3 regions of the Microbacterium natoriense genome follow, and region 3 is predicted to be linked to each of the others. Evidence: predicted binding sites of a transcription regulator. Region 3 holds the regulator's gene; each other region holds the start of a gene.
The links. The regulator LexA, encoded in region 3, represses DNA repair genes until DNA is damaged. The targets are predictions, from matches to a motif close to TCGAACANNTGTTCGA.

Region 1: QFZ53_RS02890 (tyramine oxidase subunit B) is a predicted target of LexA. The motif match lies at 2,302-2,317, and genes of this name have one in related genera.
Region 2: QFZ53_RS16240 (HNH endonuclease signature motif containing protein) is a predicted target of LexA. The motif match lies at 2,591-2,606, and genes of this name have one in related genera.

The regions. Positions count from the first base shown of each region.
Region 1 covers NZ_JAUSXV010000001.1:607,639-611,939, forward strand. The annotation lists gene QFZ53_RS02875 (Dyp-type peroxidase) at 1-968, shown strand, start outside; gene QFZ53_RS02880 (hypothetical protein) at 1,113-1,313, shown strand; gene QFZ53_RS02885 (LysR family transcriptional regulator) at 1,331-2,227, opposite strand; gene QFZ53_RS02890 (tyramine oxidase subunit B) at 2,376-3,530, shown strand; gene QFZ53_RS02895 (FAD-dependent oxidoreductase) at 3,534-4,301, shown strand, end outside.
Region 2 covers NZ_JAUSXV010000001.1:3,429,743-3,434,043, reverse strand. The annotation lists gene QFZ53_RS16250 (hypothetical protein) at 1-236, opposite strand, end outside; gene QFZ53_RS16245 (hypothetical protein) at 476-1,015, opposite strand; gene QFZ53_RS16240 (HNH endonuclease signature motif containing protein) at 1,071-2,552, opposite strand; gene QFZ53_RS16235 (hypothetical protein) at 2,665-3,447, shown strand; gene QFZ53_RS16230 (alpha/beta hydrolase) at 3,452-4,168, shown strand; gene QFZ53_RS16225 (ABC-F family ATP-binding cassette domain-containing protein) at 4,175-4,301, shown strand, end outside.
Region 3 covers NZ_JAUSXV010000001.1:3,303,233-3,307,533, forward strand. The annotation lists gene QFZ53_RS15610 (histidinol-phosphate transaminase) at 1-662, opposite strand, end outside; gene QFZ53_RS15615 (LysM peptidoglycan-binding domain-containing protein) at 780-1,142, opposite strand; gene lexA (transcriptional repressor LexA) at 1,437-2,123, shown strand; gene metE (5-methyltetrahydropteroyltriglutamate--homocysteine S-methyltransferase) at 2,242-4,301, opposite strand, start outside.

The DNA.
Region 1 (4,301 bases), 2.7 Mb from region 3:
TCGACGCCGTCGACCGTGACGGGATCATCCGCCTGCTGCGGATCCTCACCGATGACGCGGCGAGGCTGACCCAGGGCAGGCCCGCCCTCGCCGACTCGGAACCCGAGCTCGCCGCGAGCCCCGCACGTCTCACCGTCACCTTCGGTTTCGGCGCGCGGCTCGTGGCGAGGGCGAGCGCGCAGTCGCCGGCCTGGCTCGCTCCCCTGCCGACCTTCGGGATCGACGAGCTGCAGCCGGAGTTCTCCGACGGAGACCTGCTCATCCAGATCGCGGCCGACGACCCCCTCACCGTCGCGCACGCGGCGCGGATGCTGCTGAAGGACTCGAGGTCGTTCGCCGTCGTGCGCTGGACGCAGGCGGGCTTCCGCCGTGCGTACGGCACCGAGCGCCCGGGAACGACGATGCGCAACCTGTTCGGCCAAGTCGACGGCACGGCCAACCCGCGACCCGGCACCCAGGAGTTCGACGACGTCGTGTGGTCGCGCGACGGGTGGCTCGCCGGCGGGACCGGCGTCGTGATCCGACGCATCCGGATGGACCTCGACAAATGGGATCGCCTGGATCGCAGCGGTCGAGAGGCGTCCGTCGGGCGCCGACTCTCGAACGGTGCGCCGCTCACCGGCGGCGAGGAGTTCGACGAGCCGGACTTCGACGCGAAGACGGCGATCGGCTTCCCGGTGATCCCTCAGTTCGCGCACATCCGGCGTGCGCGGGGGGAGGATGCCGAGAAGATCTTCCGGCGCGCCTACAACTACGAGGAGCGACCCATCGGCGCGGGACTGTCCGACTCCGGCCTGATCTTCGTGTCCTTCCAGGCCGACGTCGCGCGGCAATTCACGCCGATGCAGTGGCGCCTCGCCGAACTCGACCTGTTGAACGAGTGGACGACGCCGATCGGCTCCGCGGTCTTCGCCGTCCCGCCCGGATGCGAAGAGGGCGGGTTCATCGGAGACACGCTCTTCGCCTGATGTCGTCCGCCTGGTCCCTTCTCGACCGGCGGAGGGGACGAGGCGGCGACGGGATACTCCGGCGGCCCCTTCCTGTCAACGGGCCTGCCCCGTGCGCGCCGCGCGCGGATGCTGGTCTCCACCTGAACAGGAGAGGAGAGCATGATGATGAATCCCGAAGCCTTCCTGGGCCCCCAGGAGCCGCTCGTGCCCGAGGAAGCGCCCGACGACTTCAGCGAGGGGACGTTCCCGCCGGAGTCCGACCAACCCGAGACGCAGGGCGAGGATCCGCTCGACGCCGAGATCGGCGAGGACGGGCAGGGCGATCTCGACCTCCAGGACGACGAGGTGGATGCCGAGCGCTGAACCCTCGGAAAGAGCCGTCAGGCGGACGCTGCGTCCCGCAGGCACTCCAGGAACGCCCCGCGGACCGCGCTCTCGTCGTCCCGCGTGCGCCAGGCGGCCAGGAGCCGTGTCGTCGGTGATCCGGCGAGGGGTACGACGGCGATGGACGGCGGCACCAGCTGGCGGACCGACTCCGGCAGGATGCTGATCCCCACACCCGCCGCCACGAACCCCAGCGCCGTCTCCTGGTGCACGACCTCTTCGACCACGCGCATGCGTCCCGCCTGAGCGAGGAGCTCGGTCACCCGATCGACGTAACCGGGCATCAGCGCGCGGGGGTAGGCGATCATCGGTTCGGCGATGACGTCCTGGAGGGAGGCCTCGGTGCGACCCGCGAGCGCATGGCCGGCGGGCAGGCACGCCACGAGACGCTCCTCGAAGACCACGGCTGTCGACAGCGAATCGGCGCCGACTCCCGTCCGAGGGAGCTCGTCGCGGACGATGCCGATGTCGAGAGTGCCCGCACGGAGACGGTCGAACTGCTCGCCCGAGGTGAGCGGCACGAGTGTGAGGCTCACCTTCGGGCGTCTGGCGCGGAACAGTCGGACGACCTCCGGCAGCACGGTGTAGTTGGCCGAGCTGACGAAGCCGGCCGTCAACTGACCGGAGAGTCCGCCGACGTAGTCGCGCATGTCCGCCCGCACCGCGTCGACCTCGTCGAGGATCCGCCGCGCGCTCTCCTGCAGATGCATGCCCGCAGCGGTGAGAGCGACGCGGCGCGTGCTGCGGACGAACAGCGGCGTGCCCACTTCTCGCTCGAGACGTCCGATCTGCACGCTCAGCGGCGGCTGTGACATATGCAGCTTCTGCGCCGCGCGCCCGAAGTGGAGCTCGTCCGCGACGGCCATGAAGTACCGCAGCTGACGCAGTTCCATTCCCGGCACGATACGCGCCGTGTATTACCGATCCGTTACGGCCGCATTGCGAGCGAAACGCTATCAATTGAAGGTGGAAAAGGTATTTGACCTGGGGTTGTTCTGACGGCTTATCTGGTGGTGAAGCACCCGATTTGGAGGACCCGACATGGCCGCAGACCCCACCCCCGACACCCGCATCGACATGCTCTACCTCAGTGAGCCCGAGGTCATCGCTGCGGGCATGAAGGACATGGAGCGGTGCATGGAGGTCATGGAGGAAGTGCTCGTGCTGGTCGCCAAGGGCGACTATCGGATGGCGGGGAGCTCGGCGAACTCGCACGGCGCCCAGATCGGCTTCCCCTCGTCGTCGCCTTTCCCGACGATGCCTCTGGATGCAGCCGACCGGCGCTTCATGGCCATGCCGGCCTACCTCGGCGGCCGCTTCGACGTCGCCGGCGTCAAGTGGTACGGCTCGAACGTCGACAACCGCGACAAGGGTCTTCCGCGCTCGATCCACCTGATCGTGCTGAACGACAAGGAGACGGGGGCGCCCTTCGCCATCATGTCGGGCAATCTCGAGAGCGCCTATCGCACGGCGGCCGTGCCGGGAGCGGCGGCCAAGAAGCTGGCGTCCGTGAACGCGAAGTCCCTGGGCATCATTGGCCCAGGCGCCATGAACAAGAGCGCGCTGCACGCCATGACCACGGCGCGCCCCACGCTCGACACGATCCGCATCAACGGACGCCGTCGTTCCACTTCCGAGGCGTTCGCCGCCTATGTGAAGGCGCACTATCCGCAGTTCACGACGATCGAGATCGCGGAGACGGTCGAAGAGGCCGTGCGCGATTCCGACATCGTCTCCGAAGCGGTCACGGGTCTGGTCGGCTCGGAGAACTATCCGTACATCGACGGCGACTGGATCAAGCCGGGCGCGTTCCTCAGCCTGCCGGCCAATCTGCGCATGGACAAGGAGTACACCACCTCCGGCAAGGCCCGGCTCATCGCAGACGCCAAGAAGATCTACGAGGCATGGGCCGAGGAGTACCCCTCGCCCTCGCACGAGACCGCCTTCGGCATGATCGGCCTGTACTGGCAGGACCTCATCGACGCAGGCGAGCTCGACGAGTCGCGCGTGGTCAACATCGGCGACGTGTTCGACGGCACCGCGGTCGGCCGCGAGTTCGACGAGCAGCCCGTGCTGTTCAGCGTGGGAGGCATGGGCGTCGAGGATGTCGCCTGGGCCAAGACCGTCTACGAGAACGCGGTCGCGAAGGGCATCGGCACCACGCTGAAGCTCTGGGACGCGCCTGACCTGGTCTGACCCGTGCACGACATCGACAGGCGGGAGTCCGCCACCTACGCCGTCATCGGCGCCGGTCTCAGCGGAGCCTCGGTCGCCTGGCGCCTCGCGGCGTCCGGCGCCGACGTGATCGTTCTCGAGCGCGACGTGCCGGCATCCGCCCTCGGCAGCTCGCACGGTTCGGCGCGCATCTTCCGCTACGGCTATCTCGACCCGTTCTACGCAGGACTCGTCGTGCGGGCGAAGAGCTCGTGGGACGAGCTCGAAGCGGCGAGCGGCAGGCGGCTGATCACGCCGAGCGGGTCGCTGGATTTCGGCGCCGTGCGCGATCCGCGCGGGCTCGCCGAGGTCCTCGAGACGGTGGGAGTTGAGCACGAGCTGCTCTCGAGCGCGGATGCCGCGACCCGCTGGCCCGGGCTGCGCTTCGACACCGAGGTGCTCTGGCACCCGGGCGCGGGCGTCATCGACGCCGAGGAGTCGGTGACCGCGATGCTCGATCTGGCCCGCGCGGCCGGCGCCCAGGTGCGCACCGAGTGGGAGGTCGCATCCGTGCGGCACGGATTCACCGGCTACCTGGTCACGTCGACGACCGGCCGCACCGTGCACGCCGAGCAGGTGATCGTCGCCGCGGGCGGATGGCTGCCCGCGCTGCTGGGCGAGCTCGACCTGCCGCCGGGCTTCGCCGACGCGCTGCCCGAGTTCGAGGTGCGCCAGGAGAACGCGTTCCACTACAGGTATCGGGATCAGAGCGAGCGGGGCGAGCCCGCCCGAGGATCTCAGACCTCGTGGCCG
Region 2 (4,301 bases), 130 kb from region 3:
GTGTATTCGTAGGCAACCGGAGTGAAGCGGACGGTGAGTGGGACGTCGAAGAGCGTACCCGTCTGCGTGTGAACGGCTGCTGCAGCGAGGAAGTTCGCGGGCATATCTGCGATACCCGCGTTTCCGGGTTCCACGAGGAGGGAAGTGGGTTCAGGGGTGAAGGACGCGAGGTCGGTAATCGTGATCGTGGGGGTACCCGCGGTCGTTTCATCTGTGCGCTGGAAGATGTAGTCCACGCATCGGCCGCTGAGATATGTGACGCAAGGAGGTGCCGGTGCGTCCGTGTTCGAATCCGACGATGTGTCCGTGGTTCCGTCGGTGCCGACGTCTTGGTGAGTGCCGGATATCTCGAGGACTGTTCCGTCCGATGTACCGCAGAGGCCGGCGGCAGCGAGATTTGCGTCGCATCCGGCTGCCATGTAGATCGGTAGACCGAGCGGCGATACGAGAAGGCCGCCCATCAAGACAACTGCGCTCAGCATTCGGTGCCCTCGGCTAGATCAGACCCTGAAATGACAAGCTTCGAGCCGGAGGAGATGAACTCGACATTGAGGGGAACGTGTGCTGGGCGATCAGGGGGAGTGACGTCGGCGTCGGACACGTTGAGGACTACCGTGGCGCTCACATCTAGGCACACAAGAGCACCAACGATCACTTCACTGGGCTGGAGGTCAACGGCATTCCCAGAGAACTTCAGAACGCGGCTGTCACCCACGATGCGCAACTCCTGCGCCTGGAGCTTGTTCGAGGTATCAAGGCTTCCGTCCAGCGCCTCGCCGATGAGATAGCTCAGCGGATCGACAGTGTGGTCGCCTTCGCGCTCGGAGTTCACCGCATCTGTGTACTCCCGATAGACCTTTTCCGCCGCCGCGAAGGCTTCCTCCTCGCTGGCGAAGGCCGCAGTGGGTGTCGGAGTGGGTTCTGGCTCTGGCGTGCACCCTGACAGGACCGCGACCATCAGCAGTGCAGCGCCGATTCCGGCGAGGGCGTGGGATGCGGTCCTGTGCGATGTCACCCCGAAACGGTAACCCGGATCGGGGTGACAGCGGGAAAGTTATCCACAGGTCGTCTCAGAACGGCGCCCGCACACGGTCGACGAAGATCTCGACGGAATCGCACGGCTCGGACGTCTCTGAAGTGAACACGACGGTGTTCGGTGGCGGGGGAGTGTCGAGGTACGTGCGGCCAGTCGGACTCGTCCATTCGAGCAGTCCGCCCGACCGGTGTCTCACATGCCAAGGAGAGGCGTGTTTCAAGGTGTGATGTCGCCGGCAGAACGCGCTCAGATTTCCTTCGCTGGTGGATCCGCCCGTGGAGGCGGCGTCATTGTGGTCGAGATCGCATTTGCGGGCGGCGAGCCCGCACGTGGGGAACCGGCATCGTTGGTCGCGGGCTCGAAGGTGACGCTTGAGCTGTTCCGGCGGCCGGTATCGGTCTGCGGCGAGCACGGCACCAGAGACAGGGTGCGTGAGAACCCGGTCCCAGCCAGGAGTGGTCCCGGCGAGGAGGCGTGCCGTGCGCGCGTCGATCGGCACCGCGCCGTCGAGGATCGCGGGCGGAAGGCCGTCGATCGTGGGGCGTTTCGTCTCGTCGCTGCGCTCCTCGCTCAACGACCGAGCGTCGATATCAGGGGTGCCAGCGGTAGCGCGTTTCGTCTCGCTGCGCTTGCTCGACGGCGGGGAATCTCTGTGACCGGCATTCGCTCCGAGATCCTGACCCATCAGAGTCATCACGGGCACGGTGATCTCGATCCGTCCACGGATCTCGCCGAGCAACCCGTCTGCGATGTCGTGACCCGCAGGCGAGCCGGTGAGCACGAGATCAGCGAGCAGGTCGGCGCGGATCTCGTCGACCGAGCGAGCGTCGGGTGTGAAATCGCCGTCGATCACCCGCGCCTCTTTCGCCGCACGCAGGTTCTCAGAGCGGATCTCGTGGGCCATCTGCGACAGCCGATCCATCATCGCGTGCACGAGCACGGCAGGTCCGTGCAGGGTGAGGTCTGCCATCGCGTCGTCCTGATCGCGGGCCCACACTCGCCGCTGCGATCGCGCTTGGCGGTGGCGATCATCGACCGGGAGCTCCTGGAACCGTTCGACGATGCGTCGGGCGAGCGGGCGCAGCCTGTTCGGGGACTCGACCTCGGCCAGCGGCAGCACGGCGGCCGCGTAGGCGTCGCGCTGAACGGCATCGATCAGCTGCGCACCCGTCTCGATGATCACATGCGCGTGCGCCGCGGCGATGCGACCGGCGCCCTGCGCCGCCCACACAGTAGGAAAGCCGTCGACCAGGCAGGAGGCCTCGGCGATCCGCCGCTCCACCGTGCGGTCGCTGACCCGCAGCCGCTGCCCGATCTCGGCAGCCACCGTGCGCATCGTCATGTCGCCGCCGTCGGAGTGGTCGCCCTGCTTCGCGATGTCGACGGCCATCCGCCCCGCCAGGGCGAGCAGGCCGTCACGCGCCGCCATCATGGCGTTCACGGTCGCGTCGGCCGCGGCGAGCGACTCGACCAGATCGGCGAGAGTCGCCATCTGGGAGTCGGTTGCGTCGATCATCGCGTCCATGAGTCCAGTACACCAGGTGCCACGGACATTCGAACGAAGATTCGAGGCGATCGCAGGCCTCGATGATCACAGAACGATAACGACCTTCGCGTAGGGTGGCTCCATGTCGCCGTCCCCGCCTTCCGGTCGTGCCCTCGCCGATTTCGGTGCATCCGAGAACGACCTCGAGAACCTTCCCGGTGGGAGAGGGCTGACCTGGCGCTCTGGCCCTCTCATCCTTCGACCCTCGGGCGGCGATGCTGAGACCGTCTGGAAGGCGGAGATCTTGGCTGAACTCCGTCACAGTGCCGAATTCCGCACCTCCAGACCGATTCCCGCGCGATCAGGCGGATGGACCAGCGACGGCTGGGAAGCCTGGCAATGGCTGCCCGGCCAGGCCGACGAACGCCGTGTCGCAGACGTGCTCCGCGCCGGAGCAGCCTTCCACGCCGCACTCGCCCCGCTCCCACGCCCCTCGTTCCTCGACCTCGCCGACGACCCCTGGGCGAGGGCAGACCGGATCGCGTGGGAAGAAGAGCCCCTGCCTGACGACGGCGTGGTGCGCCGTCTTGCGGCGGCGTTCCGCCCGGTCTCGGACGCATCGCAGATGATCCACGGCGATCTGCTCGGCAACGTGATGTTCGCGCAGGGGCACCCGCCGGCGATCATCGACTGGGCGCCGTACTGGCGGCCGACCGGATACGCCGATGCGATCGTCGTGGCCGACGCGGCGTGCTGGCACGGATTGGCCCCCGAGCGCATGCACGAGATGCTCGGCGGCGACGGCCGATACCTCATCAGGGCGCTCGCGTTCCGCATCACGACGTTCCAGCTCCTCGGGGTGTGGGACGCGCAGCTCGAGGAGCGGCATCGGCGGGTCGTCGACGTGGCGCTGCGGGAGGAGTGATCGGATGCTGCTGCGCACCGTCGACGTCGGACACGGCGACAAGACCGCGCTCCTGCTGCACGGGCTGATGGGATCCGCCGAGAGCTGGTGGCGCGTCATCCCTCTGCTGGTCGAGCACGGCTACCGCGTGCTCGCCATGGACCTCCCGGGGCACGGCCTCTCGCCCCGCGACCCCGATCTCACGATGGCGAAGGCCGCGGCATCCGTCACCGCGACCCTCGAGGCACGAGCACCGCAGCGTCCGCTCCACGCGATCGGCCACTCCTATGGCGCCACGGTGCTCGCCGCCGCCGGACTCGACGCCGAGGTGACCGTATACGTCGACTCTGCCCTGTCGTTCACGGGCGGCGACGACCGTACGCGGCTTATCGAGCGGTACGAGAGCGACCGCCGTAATCGGCAGGATCCGGCGTGGCTTCGCTCCTCCCGCCCGTTCTACACCGCGAAGGATGCCGAGGTCGAAGCCCGTGCCGCGACCTGCTTCGACCCGGCGACCAGCGCGTCGATCTCGTGCGGAGACGATGTCGTGCTGATGCCCCGGGAAGGGGCGATCCTCGTGCACGCCGAGCCGAGCAACTGGGTCACCGACGATGACAAGCACCGCTTCGCCGAGCAGGGCGTGAGCGTACGCGGGATCCGCTCCGCCGCCCACACCGTCTGGTACAGCCATTTCGACGAGTTCACGGCATCCGTGCCCGAGGTGTTCGGCGAGTACCCTTGATATGACATGGCACATCTTCTGGGAGCCGAAGCGCTTCACCTCGAATACCCGACCAGAGTCGTCTTCGACTCCGTCACCCTCGGCATCGAGGAAGGGGATCGCATCGGCATCGTCGGCCGCAACGGCGACGGCA
Region 3 (4,301 bases):
ACGGCGAGGCGCGGACGCCCCTCGAGCAGGCTGAGAGCGGATGCCGCATCCCGCGGCGCGAACTCCTGATAGGCCTCGTCCACGATCACGATGCCACGAGCCGCGTCGTACACCGCCTCGACCACGTCGAGCCCGAGCGGCGTGCCGGTCGGATTGTTCGGCGAGCACAACAGGATCACGTCGGGATCCGCGTCGCGCACCTGCGCCGCGGCGTCGTCCGGGGTGATCGTGTAGTCCGGCTCGCGGGTGCCGGCCACCCAGCGGGCACCTGTCCCCTGAGCGATCAGCGGATACATCGAATAGGTGGGCGCGAAACTGAACGCGGTGCGCCCAGGGCCGCCGAAGGCCTGCAGGATGTGCTGCAGCACCTCATTCGATCCGTTGCCCGCCCAGATCTGCTCGGAGGTCAGACCGTGCCCGAGGTACGACGCGAACGCCTCACGCAGCGTCGTGAACTCCCGGTCGGGGTAGCGGTTCACGTCGCGGATCGCGACCGCGATGTCGTCGAGGATGTCGCTGGCGACAGCATCCGGCACCGGATGGGTGTTCTCGTTGACGTTGAGCGCGATCGGGAGGGGAGCCTGCGGTGCACCGTAAGGCGTCAGCCCCCGGAGGTCGTCGCGAAGCGGCAGGTCGTCAAGAGAAGCGGTCACCCTTCCCATGCTAGAACGCACCGGCTATGCAACCGAGCCAGGTGACACACTTCGCCCCTTGGGTTCCTGAGCCTGCCGAAGGACGCTCCCAGAACCGAACGATGGTCAGTTCGTGTACATCGATGGTCAGTTCGTGTACCGAGCAGGGATCGCGAGCTCGTCACCGACCTGCAGGGTCGAACCCTCGAGCATGTTGAGGTCGCTGATCTCGTCCATGACGCCGCGCGGGTCCTCATTCGGAGCGACCTTCGAGGCGATCGACCAGAGCGAGTCACCGGGCACGACCGTGACGGTCTCGAACGTCGCCGTGGAGACCGCGTCGTTCGAGGCCAGAGCGCTGCCGCCGCTGAGGACGCCGAATGCGATACCAGCGGCGAGAGGGATCGACGCGAGAGCCAGGAGCACACGGCGACCACGCGCCGTCACTCGCAGGCGCGTCGCCGGACGTGCCGGAAGAACTGCCGCGGTGCCGAAGGCGATGGTGCTCATGTCGTGCTCCTTCTCGTCGCTTCCCTGCGGGAAGCCCCCTGAGGGGGAAGTTGGCGTAGCGTTCGCATTCAGGACTCGGCCGGGAGCCGTGGATGCGAAGCTACGTTCCGAATCTATATTCGAATTCGAACATCTGTCAAGCGTTCTTCGAAACCTGGTTCGAGAATCTGCCGACACGCTCGAACAGATCTTCCAGATCGGCCCGTTTCTCGGATACGGTTTCGATACGGACACCACATCACGGACCACCGACATTCGAACTGCGGCCCCGGAATCACGCATCTAAGGAGCACGATGAGCGACAACTCCGCACCTGAGCCCGAGGCGCCGCGCACCCGTCGCCGCAAGAGCCTGAGCCCCAAGCAGATGGCGATCCTCGAGGTGATCCAGAACTCGATCAGCCGGCACGGCTATCCGCCGAGCATGCGCGAGATCGGCGACGCCGTCGGCCTCAAGTCGCTGTCGAGCGTCACCCATCAGCTCGGCCAGCTCGAGCTCAGCGGCTACCTGCGCCGCGACCCTGGAAAGACCCGTGCCATGGAGGTGCTGATCGATCTGCCAGGCACGAGCGGCGAGAACCCCGCCGACGTCGCGACCCCGGTGGGCGATGCCGCCCTGGTTCCGCTCGTCGGACGCATCGCAGCCGGAGTCCCGATCACGGCCGATCAGCAGGTCGAGGAGATCTTCCCGCTTCCCCGCCAGCTGGTGGGCAAGGGCGACCTGTTCATGCTCAAGGTGTCAGGCGAGTCCATGATCGACGCGGCGATCTGCGACGGCGACTGGGTCGTCGTCCGCACCCAGCACACGGCCGAGAACGGCGAGATCGTCGCCGCCATGCTCGACGGCGAGGCCACGGTCAAGGTCCTCCGCCGTCGAGACGGTCACACCTGGCTGCTCCCCCGGAACTCCGCCTTCGAACCGATCCTCGGCGACGAATCGACGATCCTCGGCAAGGTCGTCGCGGTGCTCCGCGCCGTCTGAACGGTCTCCGACGCGCAGAAGCCCCCTTCACAGGTGAAGGGGGCTTCTGCTGTTCGCGGCAGCGCCGGCATCCGTCCTCGACGGGCTCCCGGCGCTGCTGCGTCCCGACGATCCTCGATCAGACGGCGACCGAGACATCCTCCCGGACGCGACGGGTCGCCTCGACGATGTTGCGCAGCGACGCGACCGTCTCGTCGTATCCGCGGGTCTTCAGACCGCAATCCGGGTTCACCCAGAGCTGACGCAGCGGGATCTCGTCGACGGCCCGGCGCAGGAGCGCCTCGACCTCCTCGACGCTCGGCACGCGCGGCGAGTGGATGTCGTACACGCCGGGCCCGATGCCGTGGTCGAAGCCCGACTCGGCGACGTCCGCGACGACCTCCATACGGCTGCGTGCCGCCTCGATCGAGGTGACGTCGGCGTCGAGCGCCCGGATCGCGTCGATCACGACCCCGAACTCCGAGTAGCAGAGGTGCGTGTGCACCTGCGTGCCCGAGGCGGCTCCACCCGTGGCGAGACGGAACGAGTCCACCGACCACTGCAGGTACTCGGGCTGGTCCGCCTTCTTGAGCGGGAGCAGCTCGCGCAGCGCGGGCTCGTCGACCTGGATGATCGCGATGCCCGCGGCCTCGAGGTCGGCGATCTCATCGCGCAGCGCGAGCGCGACCTGGTTGGCCGTCTCGGCGAGCGGCTGGTCGTCGCGGACGAACGACCAGGCGAGGATCGTCACGGGGCCCGTGAGCATGCCCTTCATGTGCGCGGTGGTCAGGGACTGCGCGTACGTGGACCAGCCCACCGTGATGGGCGCCGGACGCGAGACGTCGCCCCAGAGGATGGACGGACGCGTCGCGCGGGAACCGTAGGACTGCACCCAGCCGTTCTCGGTGACGTCGAAGCCATCGAGGTTCTCGGCGAAGTACTGCACCATGTCGTTGCGCTCCGGCTCGCCGTGCACGAGGACGTCGAGACCGAGATCCTCCTGCAGCGAGACGACGCTGGCGACCTCGCGCCGCAGGAACTCCTCGTAGTCCTCCACGGGGATCTCGCCCTTCGTGAAGCGGGCGCGTGCCTGGCGGATGTCACCGGTCTGCGGGAACGATCCGATCGTGGTGAGCGGCAGGGCGGGCAGGCCGAGCGCCTCCTGGGCCGCTTCGCGCTCCTCGTACGACGCACGCGAGAAGTCGGCGTCGGTGAGGGCGCGATCGCGCACGGCGCCGTCGCGCACGCCCGGGGCCGACAGCCGGTCGGCCAGGGCGGCGGATGCCGCGTCGAGCTCGGCCGCGATCGCGCTGCGTCCTTCGGCGAGGCCGCGAGCGAGGGTCACGACCTGCGCGACCTTCTGGTCGGCGAACGCGAGCCATGAGACCAGGCGCGCGTCGAGCTTCGTCTCGTCGTCGACGTCATGCGGCACGTGCAGCAGCGAGGTGGAGGTGGATGCCGAGACGGATGCCGCACCGAGTCCGCCCAGCGCCTCGAGCTTGTCGGCCGCCGCAGCGAGATCGCCGCGCCAGATGTTGTGCCCGTCGATCGCTCCCCCGACGAGGGCCTTGCCTTCGAGGCCCGGGACCTGCGCGGGCACTCCACCGCGGACGAGGTCCACCGCGATCGCCTCGATCGGGGCGGCGGCGAGCACCGGGAACACCTCGCCGAGGTCGGCGTAGGGAGCTGCGACCAGGATCGAGGGACGGTCGGACGAGCCACCGAGCACAGCCAGAGCGCGGGCCGCAGCATCCGCCAGCTGGGCGACGGACGCGGGCAGCGACTCGCTCACGAGCGCCGGTTCGTCGAGCTGCACCCACTCCGCTCCCGCATCCTTCAGGGCCGCGAGGAGTTCGACGTAGACGGGCAGAAGGTCGTCGAGGCGGGAAAGCGGGTCGAAGTCGTCGGGCGCGCCGTCCGCCGCCTTCGCCAGCGCGAGGAGCGTGACGGGTCCGACGATCACGGGACGCGTCACGAAGCCGGCGGCGACGCCCTCGGCGACGTCGCGCACGAGACGGTCGTCGGAGAGCGAGAAGCTCGTGTCCGGCCCGATCTCGGGCACCAGGTAGTGATAGTTCGAGTCGAACCACTTCGTCATCTCGAGCGGAGCGCGATCGCCCTCACCGCGCGCGATCGTGAAGTAGGCGGGAAGCCCGATCTTGCCGTCCGCCGCGCGGAGGTCTTCGAAGCGTGCGGGGA